2 linked regions of the Martelella mediterranea DSM 17316 genome follow. The protein of the gene in region 2 interacts with the protein of the main gene of each other region in a pairwise test. Links are inferred from orthologs where the notes say so. Each region holds a gene or a part of one and is shown on either strand. Other genes may lie near its edges. The genes, in order: rho and hfq.

What was found.
Region 1: the proteins of hfq (region 2) and rho interact in binary tests that used the Escherichia coli proteins (3 or more experiments, as listed by UniProt). The link is inferred for Martelella mediterranea DSM 17316 from one-to-one orthologs.

Annotation. Positions count from the first base shown.
Region 1 is NZ_CP020330.1:819,641-830,110, reverse strand. Bases 1,442-4,293 are described here. They hold rho (transcription termination factor Rho), read left to right. Parts: upstream 1,442-2,160; coding sequence 2,161-3,426; downstream 3,427-4,293. Other genes in these bases: mnmE (tRNA uridine-5-carboxymethylaminomethyl(34) synthesis GTPase MnmE), read left to right, coding at 3,763-4,293; hemJ (protoporphyrinogen oxidase HemJ), read left to right, coding at 1,442-1,961. Also shown: hemE (uroporphyrinogen decarboxylase), read left to right, coding at 380-1,405; more of hemJ, read left to right, coding at 1,431-1,441; more of mnmE, read left to right, coding at 4,294-5,073; tRNA uridine-5-carboxymethylaminomethyl(34) synthesis enzyme MnmG, read left to right, coding at 5,206-7,053; 16S rRNA (guanine(527)-N(7))-methyltransferase RsmG, read left to right, coding at 7,057-7,674; Mame_RS03735 (ParA family protein), read left to right, coding at 7,689-8,483; Mame_RS03730 (ParB/RepB/Spo0J family partition protein), read left to right, coding at 8,506-9,378; holA (DNA polymerase III subunit delta), read right to left, coding at 9,434-10,470. UniProt on the Escherichia coli protein: Facilitates transcription termination by a mechanism that involves Rho binding to the nascent RNA, activation of Rho's RNA-dependent ATPase activity, and release of the mRNA from the DNA template.
Region 2 is NZ_CP020330.1:3,166,351-3,176,686, reverse strand. Bases 2,698-5,415 are described here. They hold hfq (RNA chaperone Hfq), read right to left. Parts: upstream 4,319-5,415; coding sequence 4,076-4,318; downstream 2,698-4,075. Other genes in these bases: trkA (Trk system potassium transporter TrkA), read right to left, coding at 4,498-5,415; hflX (GTPase HflX), read right to left, coding at 2,719-4,062; Mame_RS14835 (carboxymuconolactone decarboxylase family protein), read left to right, coding at 2,698-2,706. Outside these bases: siroheme synthase CysG, read right to left, coding at 1-159; Mame_RS14850 (nucleoside deaminase), read left to right, coding at 374-961; mazG (nucleoside triphosphate pyrophosphohydrolase), read left to right, coding at 996-1,832; Mame_RS14840 (MerR family transcriptional regulator), read left to right, coding at 1,929-2,291; more of Mame_RS14835, read left to right, coding at 2,299-2,697; more of trkA, read right to left, coding at 5,416-5,874; nitrogen assimilation response regulator NtrX, read right to left, coding at 5,931-7,295; Mame_RS14810 (sensor histidine kinase NtrY-like), read right to left, coding at 7,285-9,561; ntrC (nitrogen regulation protein NR(I)), read right to left, coding at 9,738-10,336. UniProt on the Escherichia coli protein: RNA chaperone that binds small regulatory RNA (sRNAs) and mRNAs to facilitate mRNA translational regulation in response to envelope stress, environmental stress and changes in metabolite concentrations.

The sequences.
Region 1 (10,470 bases), 2.3 Mb from region 2 along the record:
GGAGAAACCGGGACGAAAAATCTCATCCGGTTTTCGCCTGTGGGCAGTGCGCGTGTTTATCCACATATGCTCAAATGACGGAAGCGTGAAATCCAGCCTGTTGAAAACGGGGACAATGCCGACCATCGCACCGCTTTGCCGTGGGTTTTACACAGGGTTTCCGTCTTGCGCCAGAGCCGGGAGGCGTTGAATCCATTGAGGTGAACAGCGAAATCCCCGGTTTGCCGAAATCACGGTTCCAAAAATCATCGATGCGAAACTGGAAACCGGGGAAATGACTCATAACTGCGGCAAAAGCTTTAATCCTTGATCGTCACAGACTCTAAGAAATAAAAGAAACCGAAGATAACAAGATTCATTTAGAGGCGAGGCTGGGGATATGGCGAAAAGAGCACTGGAACGGGTGCTGGATGGCGAAACCGTAAACCCGCCGCCGATCTGGCTGATGCGCCAGGCAGGACGCTATCTGCCGGAGTACCGCGCCGTGCGGGAGAAGGCCGGAGGCTTTCTGAACCTCTGCTATAATCCGGATTTTGCAACGGAAGTGACGCTGCAGCCGATCAGGCGATATGGCTTTGACGCGGCGATCCTGTTTTCCGACATTCTGGTCATTCCCGATGCGCTGAAGCGCAATGTCCGCTTTGAGGCCGGGGAAGGACCGAGACTTGATCCGATCAACGCAGACGGCATCTTGGCTCTTGAAAAGAGCTATGACGCAGGCCGGCTCGATCCGGTCATCGAAGCGGTGAGGCGGATACGCCGGGAGTTACCGGAGGAAACGGCGCTGCTCGGTTTCTGCGGCGCGCCCTTTACCGTGGCGACCTATATGATTGCCGGACGCGGCACCCCCGACCAGGCGCCGGCGCGGCTGTTTGCCTATCGCCACAGACGCGAATTCCTGAAACTGCTCGACTACCTTGCCGATCTCTCGGCCGATTACCTGATCCGCCAGCTTGAGGCCGGCGCCGGCGCGGTGCAGATCTTCGACAGCTGGGCCGGTGTGCTCGGCGAGGAGGATTTTGCCGACTTTGCTGCGGCACCCGTCGCGCGGATCGTTGCGAAAGTGCGGGCGGCGCATCCGGAGGCGAAGATCATCGCCTTCGCCAAGGGCGCGGGCCCCAACCTCGCCTCGTATCGCGCCAAGACTGGCGCGGACGCGATCGGCCTCGACTGGACGGTGCCTCTTGCCATCGCCAGAGACCTGCAGAAGGATGGGCCAGTGCAGGGCAATCTTGACCCGCTTTCCGTGGTCGCCGGCGGCCATGCGATGAAAAGCCGCGCCCTTGCCATTCTCGAAGCGCTTGCGGACGGACCGCTGATCTTCAATCTTGGCCACGGAATCACGCCCGAGGCCGATCCGGAGCATGTGGCAGCGCTTGTCCGGCTCGTGAGAGGCGAAGAATAATTTTTTTCAAGAGGGAGGATGCCTGATGGCAGAGCAGAACAATGCCGGCAGCAAGGCGGCAGGACGGGCCATGACGGCGCTGCTGGCGTTTCTGGCGCTCTGTCTTGGCATCTACATCTTTGACCGCGATAATTTCTATCTCTGGGCCAAGGCAATCCACATCATGGCGGTGATCGCCTGGATGGCCGGCATGTTCTATCTGCCGCGCCTGTTCGTCTACCATGCCGATACAACGCCCGGTTCGGAAAGCTCGGAAACCTTCAAGGTCATGGAATACCGGCTGATGAAGGCAATCATGAACCCGGCCATGATTCTGACATGGATCTTCGGTCTATACCTCGCCTGGGAGGGATACCGGTTTTCCGGCGGTTGGCTGCATGTCAAGATTCTGGCGGTTTTTGTGCTATCCGGGGTGCATGGCTATTTCAGCAGGGCGATGAAGGATTTTGCGGCCGACAAGCGTATAAAGAGCGCGAAACACTGGCGGATCGTGAACGAGGCGCCGACCGTTTTGATGATCATTATCGTCATAATGGTGGTTTTGAAGCCGTTTTAATCATTTGATGAACGGATTAGGCCGGTTTCAGCGATAAAAATGCGGTTTTTGCTCTTGTAACGTCAGCGGCAAATCAGTATCTTCCGGCCACTCATCCAAAAGGCTGTGCGAAAGTATCCCCCTTTGCCAATCCGAATTGGCACTGCTCTACCAGCGCAACCGGCCTTGCTATCATCATGACAACATCACGGTTTTCTTCATGTCTCAAATGAAGCTTCAGGAACTGAAGAGTAAAACGCCTACCGATCTCCTTGCCTTTGCCGAATCTGTCGAAGTCGAGGGCGCGAGCACCTTGCGCAAACAGGAACTCATGTTTGCCATCCTCAAGATGCTTGCGGCCCAGGACGTCGAGATCATCGGCGAGGGCGTTGTCGAGGTCCTTCAGGACGGTTTCGGGTTCCTGCGTTCGGCCAATGCCAACTATCTTCCCGGCCCGGACGATATCTATATTTCGCCTTCCCAGATCCGCCGCTTCGCGCTGAAGACCGGCGACACGGTTGAAGGGCCGATCCGCGGACCGAAGGAAGGCGAGCGGTATTTCGCGCTGCTCAAGGTCAACACCATCAATTCCGACGATCCGGAAAAGATCCGTCACAAGGTCCATTTCGACAATCTGACGCCGCTCTATCCCGATGAGCGCTTCAAGATGGAGCTCGACAACCCGACCTCGAAGGACAACTCCGCCCGCGTCATCGATCTGGTCGCGCCGCTCGGCAAGGGCCAGCGTGGCCTGATTGTCGCCCCGCCGCGCACCGGCAAGACGGTACTCTTGCAGAATATCGCCCATTCGATCACCGCCAATCACCCCGAATGTTTCCTGATTGTGCTCTTGATCGATGAGCGGCCCGAGGAAGTGACCGACATGCAGCGTTCGGTGAAGGGCGAAGTGGTCTCATCCACCTTCGACGAACCGGCCGTACGCCACGTGCAAGTTGCTGAAATGGTTATCGAAAAGGCAAAGCGCCTGGTGGAGCACGGCCGCGATGTCGTGATCCTGCTCGATAGTATCACCCGTCTCGGCCGCGCCTACAACACGGTCGTTCCGTCCTCCGGCAAGGTGCTGACCGGCGGTGTCGACGCCAATGCGCTGCAGCGGCCGAAGCGCTTCTTCGGTGCCGCGCGCAATATCGAGGAGGGCGGTTCGCTGACGATCATCGCAACGGCGCTGATCGATACCGGCAGCCGTATGGACGAGGTGATCTTCGAGGAATTCAAGGGCACCGGCAATTCCGAAATCGTGCTCGACCGCAAGGTGGCCGACAAGCGCATCTTCCCGGCCATGGACATTCTCAAGTCCGGCACCCGCAAGGAAGACCTGCTCGTGCCGCGCCAGGACCTGCAGAAGATCTTCGTCCTCCGCCGCATCCTCGCGCCCATGGGCACCACGGACGGCATCGAATTCCTGATCGACAAGCTGAAGCAGACCAAGAACAACGCCGAATTCTTCGAATCGATGAATACCTGAGCGGGGGCTGTTCCGCAGGGAAGCTTCGTTGCAAGATCGACGTATGATGGCGCTAGGCCCAGACGATTAAGTATGGCGTTGCCGCATAGCCCCCAAATCTTCTCGCCCCGGAGGGGAGAGATGTCGCGAAAGCGACAGTGAGGGGGGAGCCTATCCCCGCGAACGCCCTCACGATTTGAAATGCTGCTTTACCCTCACTGCCCCTTTCGGGGCATCTCTCCCGCCAGCGGGAGAAAATATTAGGAGCAAGCGGTAACGCCTTGCCCATGCGGCAGCGGATTAATGGCGCGTCGCTCCATACTGATAAGATATTGAAATAAAACAGGTTTCTCTAAAATGTCCGCTGCCGGCGACACCATCTACGCGCTATCGAGCGGCGCCTTGCCTTCCGGCGTGGCGGTGGTGCGGGTGTCGGGAAAAGACGCGTTTTCCTGTTGCCGAGCGATTACCGGCGAAGTGCCCGCGCCGCGCAAGGCGCGCCTGATGAGGCTTGTCGACGCGGCAGGTTCGCCCATCGACACGGCTCTGGTTCTGGTTTTTGCGGGGCCGGCCTCCTTCACCGGCGAGGATTGCATCGAGTTCCAGCTTCATGGCGGGCGCGCAGTGGTGCGGGCGCTGCTCGATCGATTGGCCGGTCTGGGGCTGCGGCATGCCGAGGCCGGAGAGTTTACCCGCCGGGCCTTTGAAAACGGCAAGATCGATCTGGTCGAGGCCGAAGGGCTTTCCGACATGATTGGCGCCGAAACCGAGATGCAGCGCCGGCTGGCGCTGGAACAGGCAGGCGGGGGCCTTTCCGAGCTCTATGACGGCTGGGCGCGCGAACTGACCCATGCGCGGGCGATGATCGAAGCCGAACTCGATTTTTCCGATGAGGACGATATTCCCGGTTCGGTTTCTGCCACGATCTGGGGCACAGTCGAGGAAGTCGGTCACCAGATCGAAAGTCACATTGCCGGCAGCAGGGCAGGGGAGATCATTCGCGATGGTTATCGCGTGGTAATCGCCGGTCCTCCCAATGCCGGAAAATCCAGCCTTCTGAACGCGCTGGCGCGGCGCGATGTCGCGATCGTTACCGACGTCGCCGGCACCACGCGCGATATTCTGGAGGTTTATCTCGACCTGGATGGCTACGCCGTTCGGCTGTGCGACACTGCTGGTCTACGCGAAAGCGATGATGTCGTCGAGGCGGAAGGCATGCGCCGGGCAAGGGCCCTGCTCGAGGAGGCGGATTTGATCCTTTCCCTCGGTGACATAGGGGCGGGCCAGCCGGCGGAGCGCTTCGAAGGCGAGTGCCTTCGGATCGGCACCAAGGCGGATATCGGCAACCAAACCGGGGCTGACTTTGACCTGCTGATTTCGTCGCGCACAGGCGCTGGCATGGATCGTCTGGTCGAGATGATAAAGGCGCGGCTTGAGGCCCGGCTTGCGGGCGCATCGTTGTCGCTGCCGGTGCGCGATCGCCAGGTCGGTTATCTCAAGGAAACGCTGCGTCATATTCAGGCAGCATTGGACGCCCGCGACTACTCGCCGGAGATCCCCGCTGAATCCTTGCGGCAGGCCGCTGTCGCGCTTGGCAGAATCACCGGGCGGGTGGATGTCGAGGATTTGCTGGACGTGATCTTCTCCTCGTTCTGCGTCGGCAAGTGACCCGGTTTTTGTTTCACGTGAAACAATCTTGACTCGTGCGCCGACAGTCGGCACAACGTTTTGAAAATGACCAGCCGCGCAAGCGGCGGAGAAAGGCTCCGGGCAGCGTCCCGTCGAGCCATGGAGTCACGAATGTCCTATGATGTCATCGTCATTGGCGGCGGCCATGCCGGTTGCGAGGCCGCGAGCGCCGCGGCCCGCGCCGGCGCGAAGACCGCGTTGATCACCCATCGCCGGGAAACCATCGGCGTGATGTCCTGCAATCCCGCAATCGGCGGGCTTGGCAAGGGCCATCTCGTGCGGGAGATCGATGCGCTTGATGGGCTGATGGGCCGCGTCGCCGATGCCGGCGCGATCCAGTATCGCATGTTGAACCGGCGCAAGGGGCCGGCCGTGCGCGGACCCCGCAGCCAGGCGGATCGCAAGCTCTACCGTCAGGCCATGCAGGCGGCGCTCTCTGAGATCGCAAATCTCGACATTCTCGAAGGCGATGTCTTCGATCTCGAAACCGCCAATGGCCGTGTCTCGGCGGTCATCCTCGGTGATGGTCAACGCTTCGCTTGCGCCGCGGCCGTGCTGACGACGGGCACGTTTCTGCGCGGACTTATCCATATCGGCAATAAAAAGATCCCCGCGGGTCGCGTGGGGGAGGCGGCATCTGTCGGCCTGTCGGGCACGCTATCGCGGCTTGGCCTTTCACTTGGACGGTTGAAGACCGGCACACCGGCGCGGCTCGATGGCCGCACCATCGACTGGGATTCGCTTGAGCGCCAGAGCGCGGATGCCGACCCGACGCCATTTTCATTCATGACGACGGGCGTGCGGAATCCGCAGATCAATTGCGGCATCACCCGGACCACGCAGAAGGTGCACGAGATCATTCGCAAGAATATCGGCCTGTCGGCGATGTATTCCGGCCAGATCGAAGGCGTCGGGCCGCGCTATTGTCCTTCGGTCGAAGACAAGATCATGCGGTTCGGCGATCGGGATGGGCACCAGATTTTTCTTGAGCGGGAGGGTCTCGACGATCCGACGGTCTATCCGAACGGCATTTCGACATCGCTGCCGGAAGAGGTTCAGGACGCCTTCATTCACGCCATCCCGGGTCTGGAGAAGGTGACGATCCTGCAGCCGGGCTATGCCATCGAGTATGATCATGTCGATCCGCGCGAACTGTCGGCCTCGCTTGAATTGAAAAAGCTTGGCGGTCTGTTTCTGGCGGGCCAGATCAACGGGACGACCGGTTATGAAGAGGCGGGCGCTCAGGGACTGGTGGCGGGACTGAATGCCGCGATGCTGGCGTCCGGCTCCGAGCCGGTGACCTTCTCGCGGACGGACTCCTATATCGGCGTGATGATCGATGACCTCACCACGCGGGGTGTCGCCGAACCCTACCGCATGTTCACCTCGCGCGCCGAGTATCGTCTGACGCTGCGGGCCGACAATGCCGACCAGCGGCTGACGCCGATGGCGGTGGCGCTCGGCATTGTCTCGCATGAGCGGCGGGAAAAATTCTCCTCCTATATGGCCGCGATCGATGAGGGCAGGGCGGCGCTGAAGGGCCGGTCCCTGACACCCAACGAGGCGGCGCGCCATGGGTTGAAACTCAATCAGGACGGTCAGCGTCGCAGCGCCTATGACCTGCTTGCCTATCCGGAGCAGGATTTTTCCGGGTTGACGTCGATATGGCCCGAGCTTGGCGATATGCCGGAATCCGTGCAAACCGCGCTGGAAATCGAGGCATCCTATGCTGTCTATCTCGATCGTCAGGCGGCCGATATCGCCGAGGTGCAACGCGACGAGGGGAGGGCGATACCGCTGGAGTTCGATTACGACAGCCTGTCCGGTCTCTCGAATGAGCTCAAGGGCAAGCTCTCGGCGGCGCGGCCGGCGACCATTGCCCAGGCGAGCCGCATTGACGGCATGACGCCGGCGGCGCTGTCGTTGCTGCTCGTGCGCCTGAAGCTGCGGGCGGCCTGAGCGATGAAGCTGAATGGCATCGATGTTTCACGTGAAACAGAGGCGCGGCTGGACCGCTTCGTCAGCCACTTCGAAAAATGGGCGCGCGCCATCAATCTGGTCGCGCCGTCAACGCGCCAGCAGATATGGGATCGGCATATCGCCGACAGCGCGCAGCTGTTTCAGCTGGCGCGGGGGCCCAGGACCTGGATCGATCTCGGCAGCGGTGGCGGCTTTCCGGGGATCGTAACGGCGATCTTTCTGGCCGAGGCCAATGAGGGCTGGGTGCATCTGGTCGAAAGCAACAACAAGAAGGCTTCGTTCCTGCGCACCGCGATCCGCGAGACCGGCGCGCGCGCCAGCGTTCATGCGATCCGTGCCGAGACCGCGCCGGCGGAGATCGAGCACCCGCAGCTGATGTCCGCCCGGGCGCTGGCTGCGCTCGATCAGCTGCTGGATTACGCCGCGCCCTGGTTCTCTGCAGACCCTTCCTTTCGGGCCTTTTTCCACAAGGGGCGGGATTATCAGCGCGAACTCGACAAAGCACGTGACCGATGGTCGTTCGATCTGGTAAAACATGAAAGCAAGGTCGAGCCCGGCTCCGTAATCCTCGAAATCGCGCGCCTTGCACCGGTTCTTTGAAGACAGGCGGGACGATCATGAACCAGAAAACCCGGATCATTACCGTCGCCAACCAGAAGGGCGGCGTCGGCAAGACGACGACGGCGATCAACCTGGCGACCGCGCTCGCCGCCATCGGCGAAAAGGTCCTGATCGTCGATCTCGATCCGCAGGGCAATGCCTCCACCGGGCTTGGCATCGAGCGCAATCAGCGCGAAATTTCGGCCTATGATGTGCTCATCGGCGAGAAGACGGTGGCCGAGGCCGCGGTTCACACCGCCGTGCCCAATCTTGATATCGTTCCCTCGACGCTCGATCTGCTGGGTTTCGAGCTCGAGATCGCCAGCGATCCCCGCCGTGTGTTCAAGCTGCGCGATGCGCTGTCGCACAGCGATATCAGCAATTACCGCTATGTGTTCTGCGATTGTCCGCCTTCGTTCAATCTTCTGACGATGAATGCCATGGGTGCGGCCAATGCCATTCTCGTGCCGCTACAATGCGAATTTTTCGCGTTGGAGGGCCTCAGCCAGCTTCTCGACACCGTCTCGGAGGTGCGCAGCACCATCAATCCTAAACTTGAAATCCAGGGCGTGGTGCTGACCATGTATGACAGCCGCAACAATCTTGCCCAGCAGGTGGTCAGCGATGTGCGCGACTATATGGGCGACAAGGTCTACAAGACGCTGATTCCGCGCAATGTCCGGGTCTCAGAGGCGCCGTCCTTCGGCAAGCCGGTGATCCTTTACGATCTCAAATGTCAGGGCAGCCAGGCCTATATCCAGCTTGCCTCGGAAATCATCCAGCGCGAGCGCGCGCTGGCGGCTGCCTGACGCGACAAACATGGTGAATGCGATGAGTGATGACAGTTCCAAACGGCGTCTTGGCCGCGGCCTGGCCGCCCTGATCGGCGATATCGAAAAGCCTGCCGAGACCGATGCGCCGGTCACGGCCGATCGCCGGATTCCGATCGAGTTCATCACCCGCAACCCGCGCAATCCCCGCCGCCATTTCGAGGAAGCGGATCTGCGTGATCTGGCCGCCTCCGTACGCCAGCACGGCATCGTCCAGCCGGTCGTGGTGCGCACCATCGGCACCCAGCGCTATGAAATCATCGCCGGCGAACGCCGTTGGCGCGCGGCGCAGCTTGCAGGTCTCGCCGATGTACCGGCGCTGATCCGCGATGTCGATGACCGCACGGCGCTGGAAATCGCGATTGTCGAAAACGTCCAGCGCGCCGACCTCAACCCGCTGGAAGAGGCCAATGGTTACGAGCTGCTGATCGCCGAACATGGCTATACCCAGAACGATCTCGGCGACATTATCGGCAAAAGCCGCAGCCATGTCGCTAACAGCCTGCGGCTGCTGAAGCTGCCCGAAGGGGTCCAGACAATGCTGGCCGAAGGCGCTTTGTCGGCCGGTCATGCCCGCGCCCTGATCTCCACGCCCGATCCTGCAAGCCTGGCACGGACCATTGTCGAGCGCGGCCTTTCGGTGCGCGACGCCGAGAAACTGGCGCAAAAGGCGATCGAGGGCGGTGGCCAGAGCAACCGGGCGCCGCGCCAGAAGGATGCCGATACGCTGGCGCTGGAGCAGACGCTTTCCGATCGGCTTGGACTGTCGGTCGTGATCGACCATAAATCCAATGGCGGGCAGATTCGGATCAGCTACAAGACGCTCGACCAGCTCGACGATCTGTGCCGTCGTCTGGATCGCACGCCAAATTGATATGACACAATTTTTCTATTCTGATTCAGGTATTTGAAGAGAGAGCAGACCGACGCTAGGCCCGCGTCGCTGCCCGGTTTGACCGAAGCGAGAGCGAAAGCAGCGTCTGCATCGCGATGCTCTCTTCCAGTTCGGGATATTGCCGGGTCTTCAACACCGTATCGGCGAGCAGCCTGAGCGCGCGTGCCGTCGCGGCGCTGTTCCAGGCGCCAAGAGCGCGTTCGAAGATCGGCTTGCGCTTGAAGAAGATGTGTCGCCCATGGGTCTGCATCACCTGGCTTGCCGGCAGGCGCTTGCTCTCCATCTCGGCGCGCATCTGATCGAGCAGGTGAAACTGCCGGATACAGCCATTGAGGATCAGGAAAATCGGCGTTTTTGACTGGGCGGTCTTGGCCATGGCGTGGCGCAGCGCCGCCATATCGCCGGAAAGCACGGCATCCACCGCATCATCGGCGGAAATCGCGCTGGCATCGCCGATCACGGCGGCGACGTGGTCCTCGGTGATCACATCGAGGCCCCGGCCATAAAGCACAAGCTTGTCGATCTCGTTGCGGGTCGCCAGCCGGTCGCCGCCGATCAGCGACAGCAGCAATTGCCGCGCCGGCGGGGTAATTCTCAGCGAAGCATCTGATAAAGCCTGATCGATCAATGTGTTAAGCGCGCGAGCATCATCGGCATAGCAGGGTATCGCGGCGATGGAGCGGGCGCTTTCCGCGGCCTTGCGCATCGCCGTGCCCTTGCGCAGTTCTCCGGCCTCGATGATCAGCGACGCGCCCTCCGGCGGGCTGTCGGCCAGCATTTTCAGCACGTCCGCGAGTGCCTTGTCATTGCCGCCAGCGCGCGCCCAGACGAGTCGCTCGCCGCCGAACAGGCCGATCGCGCCCATTTCGTCCATGATCCGCCCGGCATCGATATCGCCGCTGTCGAGCTTCATCACCGCGAAGGCGTCATCCAGCGGCACGCCCGTGCCCTTCGCGATCAGCGCGGCGCGCTCGCTGACAAGGCCGCGATCCGGCCCGTAGATCAGAAAAACCCGGTATTTGCGCGCATCCTGCCGGAGGAAGCCGTCAAACTGATGGGATTTTATCTCGG
Region 2 (10,336 bases):
CTCGGCGTTCTCGGCATAAGCTGCAATCACGGCGGAGGTCTTTGCCATCAGCCGGGCCTTGGCGAAAGCCTCGTCGCCGCCGCCGAAAATCGCGACCTTGCGGCCATCGACCCGGAAAAACGCCGGGAAAGTCGTCAACAAATCGTCTTTCGTGCCCATTGCGCACAGTCCTTCTCAAGATTGGCACAACAATCGCTCTGCGGCGGCAATGTTTGAAGAAACGAAAATGCGCGGGCGCGCGGGATGGAACATTTCATTCCTCAATTCCGCGCAATGCAGGGCAAATTTACCTGCAGGGCCAGGCCGAGGCTTGCGCTCGCCCGCCAATGTTCCTTTAAGTCAGGCTGTGCAACCTTCTGAACGGGGAATCGACGTGGACGACAAGACCCTCACCGACCGCCTTCTCGCCGTGATCGAAGACGATATCCTGCCCAAGACGCTCAAGGGCGTCAGCGGCGGCAACAAGGTTTTCGGCGCGGCCATCCTGCGCAAGGACGATCTCTCCCTGGTGATCGCCGGCACCAATGACGAGACCAGCAATCCGCTCTGGCACGGCGAGGTCCATACGCTGAAACAGTTCTACGAACTGCCCGACCCGCCAGCCACGCGTGATCTGCTCTTCCTCTCGACCCATGAACCCTGCACCATGTGCATGTCGGCGATCACCTGGGCCGGATTCGACAATTACTTCTATTTCTTCAGCCATGAGGATTCGCGCGACAGCTTCGCCATTCCCCACGATCTGAAGATCATGAAGGAGCTTTACGGCCTGGAGCCGGGCGGCTACCGCCGCAAGAACGCCTTCTTCACCGCGCGCTCGATCATCGACATGGCGGAGGCATGCCCGGAACCAGCGCGCACCGGCTTCATAGATCGGATTGACGGTATTCGCAAAACCTACGCCCTTGCCTCCGACACCTATCAGGCCCACAAGGGCGAGACCAAAATACCGCTCGGCTAACGCCCGCCCCGAAAGCAAGACGGAGTCTCAAACCGTGGAAGCCTCCCGCGACATCACGCGTCTTCTGGACATCATGGCCGCCCTTCGCACGCCCGAAACCGGGTGCCCGTGGGACCTGAAACAGGATTTCGACAGCATCAAGCCTTACACGATCGAGGAAGCCTATGAGGTGGCCGACGCGATCGAGCGCAAGGATTTCGATGATCTCTGCGACGAACTCGGCGATCTGTTGCTGCAGGTCGTGTTTCACGCCCGCATGGCGGAGGAAAAGGGGCTGTTTTCCTTCGGCGATGTCGTCCACGCGATCACCGCCAAGATGATACGCCGCCACCCGCATGTCTTCGCCGTCAACGCGGCGGATACGCCGGAAGCGGTCAAGATCCAGTGGGACGAGATCAAGCGGAAGGAAAAGGCCGAGCGCGCCGAACGGCGGGTGAAAAGCGGGATTACCGAGGATTTCAAGGCCGGCCATCTCGGTGGCGTCCAGCGTTCCTTCCCGGCGCTGACGGAGGCGCTGAAGCTTCAGGAGCATGCCGCCCGCGTGGGCTTCGACTGGTCCGAGCCGGAACCGATCCTCGCCAAGTTCGAGGAGGAGATCGGCGAGTTGCGCGAAGCGTTTCAGGCCGGCGACAAATCGCGAATCTCGGACGAACTCGGCGACCTGATCTTCGCCGCCGTCAACCTCGCCCGCCACACGAAGACCGATCCCGAACAGGCGCTGCGCGGCACCAACACCAAATTCCGCCGCCGCTTCAACCATATCGAGGAATCGCTCAATGCGTCGGGCGAAACGCTCGACGCCGCTACGCTGGAACGCATGGAAGCGCTCTGGCAGGATGCCAAGGCGATCGAGCGGCAGCTTTCCGAATAGCCGGAACTTTTTTCGTCGTCCTCGTCTTTTGACCGTTGACTTAGAGCGCGCTCGAAGCCGTAGCTTTGCCAGCGTCGTGACGAAAGCAGGACTTCGATGAAGATTGGTGAACTCGCAAAGCGCTCCGGCCTGACGGCGCATACCCTCCGCTATTACGAGAAGATCGGCCTTTTGCCCGATGCCGACCGCGATCGCTCAGGCCATCGCGACTACGACGCATCGGCGCTGGTCTGGATCGAATTTCTCGGCCGCTTGAAGACCACCGGCATGCCGATCCGGCAAATGTTGCGCTATGCCGAACTCAGACGGCAGGGTCCGGCTACGGAAAAGCAGCGTCAGTGCCTGCTCGAACAGCATCGTGATGCGGTGCGCGAGCACGTTCTCGAACTCCAGTCCTGTCTTGATGTCCTCGACGACAAAATCGCCGGCTATGCCGGAAATGATCGCAACAAGGATTGATGACGTGATGAATGAACAGAACCAGACAATCGGCGAAACCCGCCTGGACCGCGGCAAGCGCATGCTGGCGGCCATCGACGGGCAGGCGGGACAGAATGTCATCGACGCGCTCGATGATATCGCCCCCGATTTCGCCCGTTATGTCTTTGAATTCCCCTTCGGCGATATCTATGCCCGCCCCGGGCTCGGCTTGCGCGAACGCGAGATTGCCACGGTCGCCGCCCTCACCGCGCTCGGAAACGCAGTCCCTCAGCTCAAGGTTCACATCGAAGCAGGCCTCAATGTCGGGGTGAGCCAGGAGGAAATCGTCGAAACCATCATGCAGATGTCGGTCTATGCCGGCTTTCCCGCCGCGCTCAACGGCCTGTTCGCGGCAAAGGAGGTCTTCGCAGCCCGTTCCGGCGCGAACGCCTGATCCGTCCCGGAATCACTCCGCCAGCATGCTCTCCAGCCGCTGGGCCTCGCCGCCGGCGAGCCGCAGGTCGAGGCTGACGGAGCCATCCTCGAGATCGCGGCGTTCGTCGACAAGAGCGTGCTCGTAAAGCCAAGGCAGCAGGTGCAATTGATCGGGCGAAAGCGTGATGGTCGTTTCCGTCAGGACGCCGGCAAGCCGGTCGGCGATGCGGTCGACAAGCGCGTCGACGCCCTCGCCGGAAATGGCGGAGACGGCCATGACGTTCTCGGTGGAGGACGCCCGCGCCATCATGGCGTCATGCTCTTCCGGGCCCAAAAGATCCACCTTGTTCCAGACCTCCAGAATGCGGGCATTCTGCTCGGCCTCGTCAATGCCGAGTTCGCCCAGGATGCGCAGCACATCGGCCGATTGCGCATCGCGGGCAGGGTCGGCCATGTCGCGGACATGAAGGATCAGATCCGCCTCCAGCACCTCCTCCAGCGTCGCGCGGAAGGCGGCGACCAGATGAGTCGGCAGGTCCGAGATGAAACCGACTGTGTCGGAGAGGATCACCGTGCGGCCATGCGGGAGCTTCATCCGGCGCAGAGTCGGGTCGAGGGTTGCAAACAGCATGTCCTCGGCCAGCACCCCTGCCCCGGTGATCCGGTTGAACAGGGTCGACTTGCCGGCATTGGTGTAGCCCACCAGCGCCACGATCGGATGCGGCACCTTCTTGCGCTTGGAGCGGTGAAGCTTTCGGGTGCGGACCACCTGTTCCAGTTCGCGTTCGAGCTTGGTAATGCGCTCGCGCAGCATCCGGCGGTCCGCCTCGATCTGGGTTTCGCCGGGACCGCCCATGAAGCCGCCACCGCCGCGCTGGCGCTCAAGGTGGGTCCAGCTTCTGACAAGACGGCCGCGCTGGTAATTGAGATGCGCGAGTTCGACCTGCAGCCGGCCCTCCTTAGTGGAGGCGCGCTCGCCGAAGATTTCGAGAATCAGGCCGGTCCGGTCGATCACCTTGGCAACCCAGGCCTTTTCGAGATTGCGCTGCTGAACCGGCGACAGCGGATGATCCACAACCACGAGGCCGATATTGTTCTCGTCCAGAACGGCGTCAAGCTCTTCGATTTTGCCGGTTCCTAGCAGGGTCGCCGGTCGCGGATCGTTGATCGTCACGATCTCCGAGGCCGCGACCTCGAGCCCGATCGCGCGGGCAAGGCCCTCGGCCTCCTGCAGACGGCTTTCGGGCGCGCGCGCGGAAAGCGCGGTGCGTTCGGCTTCGGCCCGCGACTGCTTGATAACCGGCACGATTACGAGAACGCGGGAGGAATCCCTGTTCTCGTATTCGCTCTCGGGAAATTGGGTATTATCGGAAATGGAAGCTCACCTATCAGGAAGCGTTGTCATCGCCTTCGAACATCTGCACCGGCTGGCCGGGCATGATCGTCGAAATGGCGTGCTTGTAGACAAGCTGGGAATGACCGTCACGACGCAGCAGGACACAGAAATTGTCGAACGACGTAACCACGCCCGTCAGCTTGACCCCGTTGATCAGGAAGATCGTCAGGGAAATTTTCTGTTTGCGAACCGTGTTGAGAAAAAGATCCTGCAAATTCTGAGAACGTTCCGCCATTGCGCCGCTACTTTCTTTCTCTTGCCGGCCGGAGCCGGTTCCACCTCTTCGTTGCCATCGAAACGTCCAGGCAACAGATCATGAACTTTTGGTAGCAAATCACCGGCGCTTCCGCAACGGCGAAAAACATGAGCCGGCGAGACCGCTTTTTCCGGGGCCTTGAGAGCGGGCCGTCCCGCTCAAAAATACTGGATCGAAACCCGGAAAAGCTGCTCGACGTGCCGCACCGCAGAAGCGGCGGCAAACAGGATCACCCGGTCATGCGCCTTGATCTTGAGATCGCCATGCGGCCGGATGACCTCCTCACCCCGGTAGATCGCGCCGATGCGGATGCCGTCGGGCAGGTCGAGGTCGCGGAACGGCGTGCCGACCAGCGGCGATGTCGCGAGCGCCTCCGCCTCGATCACCTCCGCAGCACCCTTCTGCACCGCGTAGACCGAGCGGATGCGCCCCTTGCGCACATGCTGAAGCACCCGCGAGATCGTGACCGCGCGCGGATTGATATAGGCATCGATACCGAGCGATTTGGTGACATCGTGGAACGACGGGTTGTTCAGGAGCGCCAGATTGGACTTGCAGCCGAGCTGCTTGGCGATCACCGAGGCCAGGATATTGGTCTGGTCGTTATTGGTCAGCGCGACCATCAGATGGGCGTCGGGCACATCGGCCTGCACCATGATGTTCTGGTCGAGCGCCGAGCCATGGATGACGATGCCGTGGTGCAGCGCGTCCGACACCGCCACCGCCTTGTCACGGTCCTGCTCGATCATCTTGATGCGGGTCTTGGGCTGCAGGTCCTCGATCGACTTGGCGACGAAGAAGCCGATATTGCCGCCGCCGGCGATCACGATCCGCCGCGCCTCCTGCTCCTCATGACCGAACAGCGCCAGCGTGCGCCGGATATGCTCGTGCTCGCAAACCACATAGACAAGGTCGCCGGCGAGAATCTGGTCGGTCGAATGCGGAATGATCACCTCTTCATGGCGATAGATCCCGGTCACGGTCGCGTTCAGGTCCGGAAACAACTGGCTGAGCTGGACGAGCGGCGTGTTCAGGACCGGGCAGTCGTCGTTGCACTCAACCGCGAGCATCGCGATCTTCTCGTCGGCGAAGCGCACGATATCGGTCGCGCCGGGGAAGGAGATGCGCCTGAGCACCATCTTGCCGACTTCGACTTCCGGCGAAATCGTGACATCGATCGGCATGTGATCGCGCGAGAACAGGTCCGAATAATGCGAATGCAGATAGCTTTGCGAACGGATGCGGGCAATCTTGGTCGGCACGTTGAACAGCGAATGCGCCACCTGGCAGGCGACCATGTTGATCTCGTCATGCAGCGTCACGGCGATGATCATGTCCGCCTGATCGGCGCCGGCCTTGGCCAGCATGTCGGGATGGGCGCCGTGGCCGACATAGCCGCGCACGTCCAGAAGCTCGGTGATGGCAGTGATGAGCGACGCGGACGTGTCGATAACGGAGACGTCGTTATATTCCTGGGAAAGCCGTTCGGCGATGCCGAAACCGACCTGACCAGCGCCGCAGATGATGATTTTCATAAGAACCCCTCTGGGGTTTGGTAAGTTCAGTTGGCCGCAATCTGCCCGGTTTTGGCCTAAATGCCAAGCGACTTAAGCTTGCGGTGCAGCGCGGATCGCTCCATCCCGACAAATTCGGCGGTGCGCGAAATGTTCCCGCCGAACCGGTTGATCTGCGCCATCAGATAGTCGCGTTCAAAGCGCTCGCGCGCCTCTCTCAGCGGCAGCGTCATGATATGCGCATCGCCTGAAGTCTGGATCTGCGGCAACACGTCGGAAAGGTCGGCCGGCAGCAGGTCGGCGGAGATCGGCGCGGACGCGTCCTCCTCGCGCGACAGGATCAGCAGCCGCTCCAGATTGTTGCGCAACTGCCTGATATTGCCGGGCCAGTCATGGGCCTGCAGGATCGCCATCGCATCATCGCCGATCGAGCGCTGGCGGATGCCGGCCTGTTCGCAAAGCTGACGCATGACGAAATCGACAAGGAAGGGAATATCCTCGCGCCGTTCGGAGAGCGAGGGAATACGCACCGGCACCACCGCCAGCCTGTGAAACAGGTCCTGCCGGAACTGACCCTCGTCGATCCGCGCCTGAAGGTCGAGCGCGGTCGAGGACAGGATACGGACATCGACCGACACCCGCCGGCTGCCGCCGACCCGCTCGAACTGTTGATCGACCAGCACGCGCAGGATCTTTTTCTGGGTTTCCAGCGGCATCTCGCCGATCTCGTCCAGATAGAGCGTGCCGCGATGGGCGCGCTCCAGCGCGCCGGTCTTGCGCGTCCGTCCGCCGCCGGCTTCGACGCCGAAAAGCTCGGTCTCCATGTTTTCAGGCGTGATCGCCGCGGCGTTCAGCGCCACGAACGGCCCCTCGGCGCGTAGGCTCTTCTTGTGCATCAGCCGCGCCACCACCTCCTTGCCGGAGCCGGAGGGGCCGAAGATCATCACGCGGGAGTTGGTGGGCCCAACCTTGTCCACCATCTGGCGCAGCTGTGACACCAGCAGCGAGGAACCAACGAGCTCTTCCGGGTCGCCGCTCTTGCGCTTGAGTTCCTGCACCTCGTTCTTCAGCCGCGAATTCTCCAGCGCGCGTTCGGCGATCAGCACCAGCCGGTCGGCCTTGAATGGCTTTTCGATGAAATCGAAAGCGCCGCGCTTGATGGAGGAGACCGCCGTCTCGATATTGCCGTGACCGGAGATCATGACCACCGGCAGATCGGCGTAGCGCGACTTGATTTCCTCCAGCAGCGCCAACCCGTCGAGCCGGCTCCCCTGCATCCAGATATCGAGGAAGATCAGGCGCGGAACCCGGTCGGCAATCGCCGCCAGCGCGCTATCGCTGTCATGGGCAACCCTGGTTTCGTGTCCCTCGTCGGACAGGATGCCCGAGACGATATCGCGGATATCGGCTTCGTCGTCGACGACAAGAATATCAGAGGCCATCTTGTTTCTCCCTGTCCGTTTCCTGGCGCTCGCCGTCGTGGATATGCGGCAGTTCAACGCGGATCATCGCCCCTCGCCCGCCGGCGAAATCGTGGGGCGCATCATGCAGTTCGAGTTTGCCGCCATGCTCCTCGATGATCTTGCGGACGATCGCGAGACCAAGCCCCGTGCCCTTTTCGCGCATGGTTATGTATGGCTCAAGGATCATGTGGCGATTTTCGAGCGGCAATCCCTTGCCGTTGTCGATGAAGTCGATGACGTAGCGATCACGGGTTTCGTCATGCGCGGCCCGAACCAGTATCTTGCGCTCGCCGTCGAACTCATTTGTCGGAACGGCTTCAATGGCTTCGACGGCGTTCTTGATCAGGTTTCCGAAGGCCTGGCCAAGCATGCGATCGTCAAACAGCCCCGTCAGCGGCTCATCGCCAAAATCGCGCATGAAGGTGACGTCGGTGCGCCCCATCTCCAGCAGAAAAATCGCGTCGGAAAGGATCGTGCGCAGATCGCCCCGGGTCTTGGAAGGCTTCGGCATGCGGGCAAAGGAGGAGAACTCGTCCACCATCCGGCCGATATCGCCGACCTGCCGGACGATTGTATCAGTACATTGATCGAAGACCTTGCGGTCTTCCTCGTCCTCGATCTTGCGGCCGAAGCGGCGCTTGATCCGTTCCGCCGAAAGCTGGATTGGGGTCAGCGGGTTCTTGATCTCGTGGGCGATACGCCGCGCCACGTCCGCCCAGGCGGTGGAGCGCTGGGCGATGATCAGATCGGTGATGTCATCGAGCGTGATGACATAGGCATTGGAGCCGTCGCGCGAATCCTCGCGCGTCACCTGAACCGAAAGCGTGCGCTCCTTGCCGAGCCGCACGAGATTGATCTGCTGGCGGAAATTCTGCCGGCTGCGGCGCATCGCAGCGGTCATCACCAGATCGATCTCGGGCGAAATTTCCTCCAGCTTGCGGCCGAGCAATTCGTCGTCCCTTGCCGCCAGAAGCTCGCCGGCGGAGACGTTCACGATCGTGACCATGCGATTTTCATCGACGCCGATCACCGCCGCTGTCACCCCGGAAAGCACGGCCTCGATAAACCGGCGGCGGTCATCGACCTCGTCCTTGGCGACAAGGATTTCGCGCTGCTGCTCGCGGATTTCGGCGACCATCTTGTTGAACGTGCTGGAAAGCCTGCCGACATCGCCGTCGATGGAGCGCACCGGCACGGCGACCTTCATGTCGCCGGAGGCGACCTGGTCGGCGGCCCCGATCAGCATGCGGATCGGCAGTACGATGCGGTCGGCAACCGCGATGCCGGTCCAGATCGCGGCAAGCAGAACGATCAGCGCGAAGCCGAGATAGAGCACGGCGAAGGCGACCTGGATAGAGACCCGGCCCTCCTCCATCGAACTGTATTCGGAGACGTTGTCCTCGATCATCCGCATCGCGCCCATCACGGTCGGGTCGACGGCACGGACGGTGTAGAGCAGGCTGTCGGGGATCGCCTCGAGTGCGATGATCGCGCCGACCAGATTGGTATCGCCCGGCGGGATCAGCGTCGGCGTGCCGGCGGCGGCCTTTTCCAGCGCGTCCTTGGGAATGTCAGGCAGCGGCTTGTCGTCACCGAGATCGGCCTCGACGATGACGCTACCATCCGCGCGCACCAGCGAGGCGCCGAGCAGGCCGCGCCCGCGCGCTTGCCGCGCCATCAGGTCGGAAAAGCCCCGGCGGTCGAGCAGATAGAGCGACCGGTTTCGCTCCAGATCGTTGCCCATGGAGAGCGTCTGGCCCTGTAGATAGCTGGCGTTCTCCATCATATAGGCCTGCGCCACATTGAGCGAGGACTGAACGATGGACTGGGTCCTGAGCGCAAACCAGCGGTCTAGCCCGGCGTTGAGCGTCAATGTCGCGAAGATCGCCACCAGGATGGCCGGCGTGATCGCCACGATCGAAAACAACGCCACGATGCGGATATGAAGCTGCGCCGCCGCCCTTCCCCGTCTGCGGGCCTTCAGCAGATGACTGACTTCCCGCCCGATCAGGAACACCATGGCGAGGACGAACAAGGAGTTGGTCGCCACCAGCGCGATCACCACCTTGCCGGTGGGTTTGATCGGCGTCAGGCCAAGCAGGATGAAAAGCGACAGGAAGGCGGTGATCAGCGCGCCGCTGACAACGAACATGCCGGGCGATCTGAGAATAGCCCGCGCGCCGCCGCGCCCGTATGGCGCGCCATCGTGGGTCCCCTCCTGATGGACGGAGTGCGTCTCCGCCATGCTGCCCTCTGCAGTCATCATCGCCCTTCTTGTCAGGTCAGGCGCATCATCATGCGCCGCCCATGGAGCGGGTGAACGCAGCCTTTGGAACGACTCGCGCTTTCCCCTTATGGGGAGGATATGCAACAGATTGTGGCACAATTGCAACGGAAAGCTGCAACCGGCGTCTGGAAGCGTCAGGAACTGCGGGAGCTGCGATAGACCGAAACGCCCAGTTCGCGGATCTTCTTGCGCAGCGTGTTGCGGTTGAGGCCGAGCAGGTCGGCGGCGCGGATCTGGTTGCCGCGGGTCGCCGTCAGCGCCGCCAGGATCAGCGGATACTCGACCTCGTTGAGCACCCGCTCGTAGAGGCCGGAGGGCGGCAGCCCATCGCCGAACCCGGCGAAATAGCTACGCATGTTCTCCTCCACCGCCTGGGCGATGGTCGGCATGCCGTTCCTCACCGCAGCGCCCTCGGCGGGCGCTTCCGGCTGGTCGGCCTGCAATTCCTGCTCCACGATCTCGCGAGTGATGACCTCCTGCGGATAGAGCGCCATCAGGCGGCGAACGAGATTCTCAAGTTCGCGGACATTGCCCGGCCAGCCATAGGATTTCATCGCGTCGAGCGCCTGCTGCTCGAAGCGCTTGCCGCCCAAGCCCTCGACCTCGCCCTCATTGACGAAATGGCGCACCAGATCGCCGATATCCTCCGCCCGTTCGCGCAGTGGCGGCAGACGCAGCGGCACGACGTTGAGGCGGTAATAGAGATCCTCGCGGAACAGACCCTGATTGATCG